3 regions of the Peribacillus aracenensis genome follow, and region 3 is predicted to be linked to each of the others. Evidence: predicted binding sites of a transcription regulator. Region 3 holds the regulator's gene; each other region holds the start of a gene.
The links. Region 3 encodes LexA, which represses DNA repair genes until DNA is damaged. Its sites were predicted from a motif close to CGAACATATGTTCG; they were not measured.
Positions count from the first base shown of each region.

Region 1: a site for LexA is predicted at 1,340-1,353, ahead of uvrB (excinuclease ABC subunit UvrB). Genes of this name have one in related genera too.
Region 2: a site for LexA is predicted at 1,500-1,513, ahead of N0M92_RS04370 (Y-family DNA polymerase). Genes of this name have one in related genera too.

Region 1 is NZ_JANZMJ010000012.1:81,772-85,034, reverse strand. It holds gene N0M92_RS13885 (catalase) at 1-847, shown strand, start outside; gene N0M92_RS13880 (CsbA family protein) at 1,036-1,266, shown strand; gene uvrB (excinuclease ABC subunit UvrB) at 1,485-3,263, shown strand, end outside.
Region 2 is NZ_JANZMJ010000003.1:33,087-36,349, reverse strand. It holds gene N0M92_RS04380 (YobA family protein) at 1-410, shown strand, start outside; gene N0M92_RS04375 (C40 family peptidase) at 493-1,152, opposite strand; gene N0M92_RS04370 (Y-family DNA polymerase) at 1,568-2,827, shown strand; gene N0M92_RS04365 (YolD-like family protein) at 2,855-3,187, shown strand.
Region 3 is NZ_JANZMJ010000023.1:61,957-65,219, reverse strand. It holds gene N0M92_RS20120 (esterase/lipase family protein) at 1-164, shown strand, start outside; gene N0M92_RS20115 (hypothetical protein) at 507-794, opposite strand; gene N0M92_RS20110 (LysM peptidoglycan-binding domain-containing protein) at 1,091-1,258, shown strand; gene lexA (transcriptional repressor LexA) at 1,542-2,165, opposite strand; gene yneA (cell division suppressor protein YneA) at 2,321-2,632, shown strand; gene N0M92_RS20095 (YneB family resolvase-like protein) at 2,652-3,263, shown strand, end outside.

The DNA of each region.
Region 1 (3,263 bases), on a different contig from region 3:
AAATGAAATTCAAGCTACGAATTTCAATCATGCCACACAGGATCTATATGAAGCGATCGAACGCGGAGACTATCCTGAATGGGATCTCAACGTACAGATCATGAGTGATGATGATCATCCTGAATTGGATTTTGATCCGCTGGATGATACGAAAATCTGGCCGAAAGATGAGTTCCCATGGCTGCATGTCGGTACGATGGTATTGAATAAAAACCCTGAAGACTATTTCACTGAAGTCGAACAAGCTGCATTCGGCACCGGTGTCCTAGTGGATGGACTGGACTTTTCTGATGATAAGATGTTACAGGGACGTACATTCTCTTATTCCGATACACAGCGTCACCGTGTTGGTGCGAATTATCTGCAATTGCCGATTAATGCTCCAAAGAAACCGACAGCCACGAATCAGACTGGCGGACAGATGCAATATGAAGTTGGCAGAGGCAGCCAAAGCCCCCATATCAACTACGAACCATCAACTGTCGGCGGCTTGAAGGAAGCCAAGCAGACGGGCAAGGAGTATACACCCATGGTGGAAGGGAAACTTGTTCGTGAGACAATCGATCGCCAAAACAATACGAAACAGGCTGGTGAGACATTCCGTGAATTCGAGGATTGGGAAAAAGACGATTTAATTTCCAATTTAGTGGCGGCATTGGCTCCTGCCGACAAGCGCATTCAGGAAAAAATGATAGCTCTTGCCGAAGAGGCCGATGAAGAGTATGGCCGCAGATTGAAAGAGGGGCTGGCCGCGGCTTCTGAACATACAAACTCTTCAAAACCTCTGGGCGGGACTGATAGCCCTGAGGACGCCGTTAGAAAAGGACATGAAGCGGATCCATATTGATTGGGCTCAAAAGAAGCAAACTTCCCTTTAAAGGGGTTTGCCTCTTTTTTTTATGGGCATAATTGGAGGATGTATGGAATGCTCTTCTGATGATGCTTGAGAATCAAGAAGGAAATTGATTGGCAAAAAACTTGATAATCATTTAAACTGAAACTACTCTATTTTTCTCTTATAAAGGAGATGAAAAAATGATTAAACTTCTTTCTGCCCTTTTCCTTCCTTGTCTACTTGTCATGCTATTTTCAAGAGTCACCTATAACAATGTCGTGGGTCTTGTTTTAACTGTTGCCTTGATTACAGCTTCTGCATATAAAGGTTATACGCATACAAACTTATTGATCATCGTGGATGCCTTATCCCTGACAGTGGGATTTTGGTTATCAAAAAGAATGATGAAACGTACATCCAAGAGCGCCTGACACTAAAGGTGCTTTTTTTGTACTCAAACATGCCATTCGCTTCAATACATCATGAAGTCCTTAAAACAAAAATAGAATGGATGTTCGCTTATTGCTGGTTTGTTTTAAGGCTATTGTGGTAGAATGTGTATATATGCTTTATTAAACCGGAATAAATAGAAGGGATATAGGCATGTCCCGTTTTCATATAAAAATATTTCAATAGGAGGCTATGCTTGGTGAAGGATAAGTTTGAGTTAGTCTCAAAATACTCTCCTCAAGGAGATCAGCCGGCAGCGATTGACATGCTGGTCGAAGGGATTAAGGAAGGCAAGGAAATGCAGACGTTATTGGGGGCGACGGGGACAGGGAAAACGTTCACCGTTTCCAATGTGATTCAAAGAATCAACAAACCGACTCTTGTCATTGCCCACAATAAAACGTTGGCGGGGCAGCTTTACAGTGAGTTCAAAGAGTTCTTCCCTAATAATGCCGTGGAATACTTCGTTAGCTATTATGATTACTACCAGCCAGAGGCTTACGTTCCATCCACGGATACATTCATCGAAAAAGATGCAAGCATCAATGATGAAATCGATAAACTGCGACATTCGGCAACCTCATCTTTGTTCGAAAGGAAAGATGTCATCATCATTGCCAGCGTTTCGTGCATATATGGGCTCGGTTCCCCTGAAGAGTACCGGGAGATGGTCGTTTCCCTCCGGACAGGCATGGAAATAGACCGGAATGCCCTGCTGCACAGACTCGTGGATATTCAATATGAGAGGAATGATATTGCTTTCCAACGGGGGACCTTCCGCGTTCGCGGTGACGTGGTCGAAATTTTCCCGGCTTCACGTGATGAACATTGCGTACGGGTCGAGTTTTTCGGGGATGAGATTGACCGTATCCGTGAAGTCGATGCCCTGACTGGTGAAATCACTGGTGAACGGGAACATATCGCGATTTTCCCTGCTTCCCACTTCGTAACCCGCGAAGAGAAAATGCGGATAGCCATTCAAAATATCGAAACGGAACTGGAAGAGCGATTGAAGGAATTAAGGGAAGATGAAAAACTCCTTGAAGCACAGCGCTTGGAGCAGCGGACCCGTTATGATTTGGAAATGATGCGGGAAATGGGCTTTTGTTCAGGGATCGAGAACTATTCCCGCCATTTAACCCTCCGTCCCTCAGGTGCGACACCATACACTTTAATCGATTACTTTCCAGAGGACTTCCTATTGGTCGTGGATGAATCACACGTAACCCTTTCGCAAATCCGCGGAATGTTCAATGGAGATCAGGCGCGGAAGCAAGTGCTCGTCGATCATGGCTTCCGTCTGCCGTCTGCAAAAGATAACCGCCCGCTAAGATTTGAGGAATTTGAAAAAAAGGTACATCAATCCATATTCGTTTCGGCAACTCCGGGACCATATGAACTCGAACATACGCCAGAAATGGTTCAGCAGATCATCCGTCCTACCGGACTGCTGGATCCAACGGTGGAAGTGCGGCCGATTGAAGGGCAGATAGATGACTTGATCGGTGAAATACAGGAGCGCGTCAACAAGAACGAGCGTGTGCTCATTACGACCTTGACGAAAAAGATGTCTGAGGATTTAACTGATTATTTAAAGGAAATCGGCATCAAGGTCCAATATCTTCATTCGGAAGTGAAGACCTTGGAACGGATAGAAATCATCCGGGAACTTCGAATGGGCAAATATGATGTACTCGTTGGAATCAACCTTTTAAGGGAAGGCCTTGATATACCGGAAGTGTCATTGGTGACCATACTGGATGCCGATAAGGAAGGGTTCCTTCGCTCGGAACGTTCGCTTATTCAAACGATGGGCCGTGCAGCCCGCAATGCCAACGGCCATGTCATCATGTATGCAGATCGCATCACGAATTCGATGGAACTTGCCATCAATGAAACGAGGCGGCGCCGTGAAATCCAGGAAAGTTATAATAAAGAGCATGGAATAATGCCTCAAACCATTCAAAAGGATATCCGT
Region 2 (3,263 bases), on a different contig from region 3:
CGGATCTTGACGATAAAAGGATTTTGATTAAAGGGACGTATTATAAGGTGACCAATGATACATATATTCAAGATCAACATGGTAATGACCTCGATTATTCCGACCTGGAAATCGGCATGAAAGTGAAGCCGTGGCACCGGGGCGGGGTGGAGAAATCATTTCCTGGGAAAGCGGAAGCGAAACTGATTCTTGTTTTGACGGATGAAAAAAGCTTAGCCGAACAAAGGGCGGTCACTGCTGCCCTCGATCATGTCAGCAAAGCGGAAAGTCAGCGATTCATGGTTCTCGAAGTCGTCCATTTACCATCAGAGCATGTTTATAATATCGAAATGATGAATCGTTCAAACTTAGACTCTTCATTCATGGTGACAGTAGAAGATTTGACGGATGAAATATTATATATAAAATAAAACAACCGGACTGAATCACTTTGGAATTCTGTCCGGTTGTTTTATGGGGATTCGCTCACAAGAATAAGATTTTGTCCTGATCTTATAAAGTTTTCGCACCTAAATATTTTGGTTTCCAATAAGAATTATCCATATCCGCGATGGCTATTCCTTTAGAAGACGTTGCACTAATGAATTGACCATTTCCGATATAGATTCCAACATGGGATACTCCTGTTCTTCCAGAAGAAGTATCAAAGAATACAAGGTCGCCCTTAGCTGGTGAAGATACTTTTAAACCTGTATTGGAATAGAGCAATGATGTTGTACGCGGTAAGGTAATTCCTTGTGATTTCTGGAATACATAATAGACGAACCCTGAGCAGTCGAATCCAGTCGGTGTCGTCCCGCCCCATTTGTAAGGTTTGCCTATTAAAGTTTTTGCATAGCTTATCAGGCTTGTATTATTGACATTATAAACACCAAGCGCATTAAATGTGCCTCGGCCGGCAATTCCATCGGCAGTTAACCCTTTGGCCTTTTGGAATTTTTTTACTGCGGATTCAGAATAGGTGCCGTAATATGTAGTCAGTGAACCTGTATATGTGAAATACCCTTTGGTTTTTAAAAGTTGTTGTAGTTGTTTGACATCGCTGTGTGTCATTCCGGGTCTGAGGGTTTGATCTCCAATATTTGCAGAGGCTTGCAGTGGGGTTAGCATCATGGCAGATGCAACAGCAGCTGAAGCGATCCATTTCTTCATAATTTTCATTTCCTCTCTATCTATCTCTCTATAATTCTTAACAATATTATCCTACAATACCATTATGACAATTAGACATATTTTTGGTTACAGTTTCATTACAAAAAATGAGCAGTAAGACTAAATGAAAAATGGACGAAAGTCTGTTGAAAAAGGTGTACGAATTTTAAAAAACTGAGTATATGGATTCATTAAAAAATATTCAAGCTACTAATTGATTCTCTTTTAAAAAAACAATTTGGATATGGAGTTTAAATTTGGTATTTTATCCATTTTTAGTGTCGTTTATATTTTTCAAGGAAATTACAATAAAAAGTAGAAATTTGTATGAAAACTTCCATTGAATAAGAACGTATATTCGGTTAAAGTTATGAATATAATAAAAGCGAACGTATATTCTTGTTAGGGTGAAGAAATGATGGATTATGGGAAGATGCCGAAACAATCAATTATGTGTATCGATATAAAAAGTTTTTATGCAAGCTGTTCAGCAGTCATGCTTGGTCTGGACCCGCTTGATTGTTATCTGGCGGTGGTTGGTGATTTGAAGAGGACAGGGAGCATTGTGCTCGCGGCTTCTCCAAAAATGAAGAAGGAATTTGGCATCAAGACAGGGTCGCGGATGTTTGAGATCCCGAATGATCCGAGGATTGTCGTCGTTGAACCTAAAATGGCGACCTATTTAAGGGTTTCGACGGAAATCACCCGCTTGTTCAACCGGTATGTGCCCAAAGAAGCGATTCACGTATATAGTGTGGACGAAAGTTTTGTGAAAGTCGATGGTGCCGCTTCTTTATGGGGAGATGCCCAGATGATAGCTGAAAAGATAAAGGATGAAATCGAACGCGAATTACAGCTCCCTTGTGCAATTGGAATTGGACCGAACATGCTTATGGCAAAACTTTGCCTTGATTTGGATGCCAAACATAAAGGGATTGCCGAATGGAAGTATGAGGATGTGCCAAGCAAACTTTGGCCGATTTCCCCGCTTCGTGAAATGTGGGGGATCGGCAGGCGCGTTGAAAAAACCCTTCATGGAATGGGGATATTTACAGTTGGGCAGCTTGCCAATTATGATCTTGAATTACTTGAAGCGAAGTTTGGGATTATGGGCAATCAGCTTTACCACCATGCGTGGGGAATAGATTTATCCGATATGGGGGCAACGATCATCGAAGGGCAGGTAAGCTTCGGCAAAAGCCAAATCCTGCTGCGGGATTATAAGGAGGAGCATGAGGTGAAGCAGGTCATGCTGGAAATTTGCGAAGAAGTTGGAAGAAGGGCACGCACCCATCGCAAGGCAGGAAGAACGGTGAGCCTAAGCATTGGTTACAGCAAGGATGAGTTTGGCGGGGGTTTCCATCGTTCGCGTTCGATTAGCGAACCGACCAACATTACGATGGAGTTATATAAAGTTTGCCTGGAGCTTTTTCATGAGAACTATAAGCAAAAAACGGTTCGGAGCATAGAGGTCAGACTCTCGAATATTGTGGATGATAACGAAATGCAGCTGACTTTATTCGATGCTTCGCGCTGGAAGAAGCGGGAATTGAGTTACACGGTTGATCGAATTCGCCATAAATATGGAGCCAAATCGTTATTGCGTGCTGTTTCGTATACGGAAGCGGGTACAGCCGTTTACCGAAGCAGGCTGCTTGGTGGGCATAAGGCGTAAGGTGACTTTTTGAAGGGAGGGAAAAGAATGATTCGTGATCGCGGCCGTATCAAATGGACATCGATGATGTTGCCGGAGCATGTGAAGATGCTGCGGGATTGGGTGGTGGAGGATGGCTATGAAACGAAGCGCATCCTGGATGAGCAGCAACTGGAAGAAATGAATGCTGTAATGGGGGAAGCGATGGAGGAAAGAAAGGATGTTACGATTGCACATTATGAAGGAAACCGGTATCAGCTGTTAATCGGCAGGATCCATTATTATAATGAATCTACCCAAAAGCTTCATATCGTTGATCGGTTTCAGCAGGTTCACTATATCGGGCTTTCCGATATAGCGGATGTAAGGATAACGGAATGATGAGCGGAAAGGCTGTTCCAAGGGACAGCCTTTCATTTTTGAAACGGCATCGTGATGAAAGGGATTACGATGCGTA
Region 3 (3,263 bases):
GGAAAAGCTCAATTAAGGTACTGGAGACCGAAAATTTTACTGGTACCCTTCCAGAAGTGCCTAAGTCAGGTGTTTATAATGTAACCATTGACGTCAAGGAAAAAAATGTGGATGGCACTGAAAGAACCCGGACGCTGGTTCGTTCGGTCTATATAGAGAAATAGTGAAATGCCTTCTTATTGAGAAGGTATCAAATTCGAAGTAAAGTCAGTTTGAGTACGGTTTTTTTCTAAAAGAACATTCAGTTTTTCTTTTAAAATCATGGTTCGGGATAAGTGCATTTCGAACCTCTTTTTTATCGATTAATACCTTTTCTTAATTGAAAAGGTATTTTGTGGGTAATGTATAATGGTCTGGTTAACATAAGAGTTGGTTATTCAGCCAAAGGAAAATTAAAGTCGTAATTGTTAACTTAGAGATTAATTTAACGGATGCTCGATGGGGATAGAAGCAAGTCGGGCTCGTGGCAATACAAGAGATTCATGAATTGCAGCAAGACAACGGGTTCAATCTGTCTTTTGATAAGATTCTCTATAAGACAAAATACCTGTTTTAAGTGCAGCATAATTGCCAATGCTTGCATAGCCATAAAACCAGCCCATGAAAATCCCTGCAACCAAGTGATGACGATGACTGATGAAAATGGAAATGAACAAGCCAAGACCCAAAGCGATGGTAGGGATGAATTTTGGGCGAATATGAAACATGACCTTAATTAGTTGAGTAAGAATCATGATGATAGGAATGGCTATTACTGCATCCCAAAAGTTTGTATGGATGGTTGGGAAGTCCATAATTTCACCACCTTAAATAGAAGTTTTCAAAATTAATTTTTACTTTTTATCAAGGCTTTATACTATAATAAAAAAATTCATATTTAAAACTAATATATAAAAGGTTATGTAACCAGGTTTTGAAGATTTTCAGAGTTCAATTTTAAAGCCGTCAATCCATATAATTATATGGATTGACGGCTTTTTCTGGTTGGCCGCGGGAATGGTTTAAAACAACTCGGAAATTGCCAACATAAACAATCGAATACCTTACCGTGTCCCGTTCAAGTATGGAACAAATTCAGGAAATACCCATCTTGGCCTCGGATCCGAAATATACAGATAAACTGGTGAACCTTATAGAAATAAGCGATTTAACTAAATATGAAGCAAGTAACGAGGAAGTTTATCATATTGTCAAAAAAGGGGATTCCGTCTCTGCGCTTGCAAAAGCATATGGTTCTACACAAGTGAAGATTCAATAGTGGAATGGCTTGGTCGAACTTAACCTTATTAAAGTGAACCAAATATTAAGAATGAAATTTTAACTGGGAACGGTATTTCAACGCTCTCCTTTTTTTTGAATGAGCTTCTTTCCAAAGTATTTATAACAAGAGGGATAGTGATCCGTACATCCGAAATAAAAGATGTAATATTCACATGAAAATAGATTCTATTAAAAAATATATCAAAACCTACTCTTCCATATGCATATTGAGAGAATTCGGGACATAAATTAAACAAACAAAAAAAGCGCGGTTAGCGCTTTTAGTGTATTTGTCTATATAAGCCTATTACTTTTCCAAGTATCGAAACATCTCGTAAAATAATTGGTTCCATATTTGAATTCTCGGGCTGAAGCCTTATGTAATCCGGTTCCTTAAAGAATCGTTTTACAGTGGCTTCATCATCTTCCGTCATGGCCACGACGATATCTCCATTATTGGCATTGCTTTGTTGTTTCACGATGACATAGTCTCCATCATGAATTCCAGCTTCAATCATACTTTCACCCATGATTTCCAGCATGAATACATGGTCATCATGCGGTACCATGCTTTCGGGAAGCGGAAAGTATTCTTCTATGTTCTCGATGGCCGTTATAGGCATGCCCGCTGTAACTTTTCCAAGTAACGGAACGTTCACGACATTGGCTTTTGGAATATTGTTCGCTTCCTCCGAATTCATTATTTCAATGGCCCTTGGCTTGGTTGGGTCACGTCTAATCAGACCTTTACTTTCCAGGCGGGATAAATGTCCGTGTACTGTTGAACTTGAAGCAAGTCCCACTGCTTCGCCAATCTCCCGTACGGAAGGTGGATACCCTTTTTGGCGAACCTCTTCTTTAATGAAATCAAGAATATCTTGCTGCCGTTTTGATAGTTTAGTCATTAGTGCACCTCTTCCCCAATGTTCTTTGCTATATTATAGCATGGCCCCCAACTCTATACAAACATAAGTTCGAATTTTGTTGTTGACTGAAACAAACGTTCGTATTATAATTTGGTCATAACATACGAACGAACATTCGCTTTGGAGGGATATTTATGAAAAAATTATACAAAAATTATATTTATACGATTCTATTAGCGGGATCAGTATTTATCTTTTCAATTTTATTCTCTTGCACATTGAACAATGATCAAAAAAATGATTTCCTTTCTATAGAAGTAAGTGAAGGTGACACCCTATGGGGAATTGCCGAAGAATATGAAGAAGCAAATTTGACAAAAAAAGAATTCATTGGTTGGATAGAAGAGCATAATGGAGTAAGGGCGGATTCGATTAAACCTGGTCAAGTCATCGTCATACCGGTTAAAGGGGAAGAACTTGTCCAGAATTTGGCCAGTGAGCAGTAAGCAGTGAAGGTAGGGTATTATGAAAGCGGTAATCTATTGTAGGGTCAGCACAGAAAAAGAGTCACAGGAAACATCATTGGCAAGGCAGGAAGATGAATTAGTCAAATTGGCAGAAAAGATGGATGTTGAAGTCATTTCCATAATAAAAGAACAGGCTAGTGGCTATGAGTTGAATAGGGATGGCATTTTTGACATGCTCGAACTATTTAAAACCAAAGAAGCTGAAGTACTATTAATCCAGGACGAAACGAGGCTGGGAAGAGGGAATGCCAAAATAGCCCTTTTCCATGTCATCCTTAAAGAAGATGTGAAAATTTATACGCTCTCACACGATGGCGAACTTGAGCTATCGGATTCGGATGCGATGGTCATCCAGATTGTCGGAATTGTAGAAGAATATCAAAGGAAACTACATAATCTAAAAATAAAGCGCGGGATGATAAGGGCCGTTGAAAAAGGGTATCGTCCTCAAAAAAATCTTCAGAATCAAAGGAATTCAACCGGAAGGGACCGTAAGGAGATTCCTATAGAAGAAATTATTAAACTTCGGGCCAATGGATTGACATTTGCAGAAATCGCAGCAACTTTGAGGGGCTTTGGATACAATGTATCTAAGGCTACAGTGAATAGG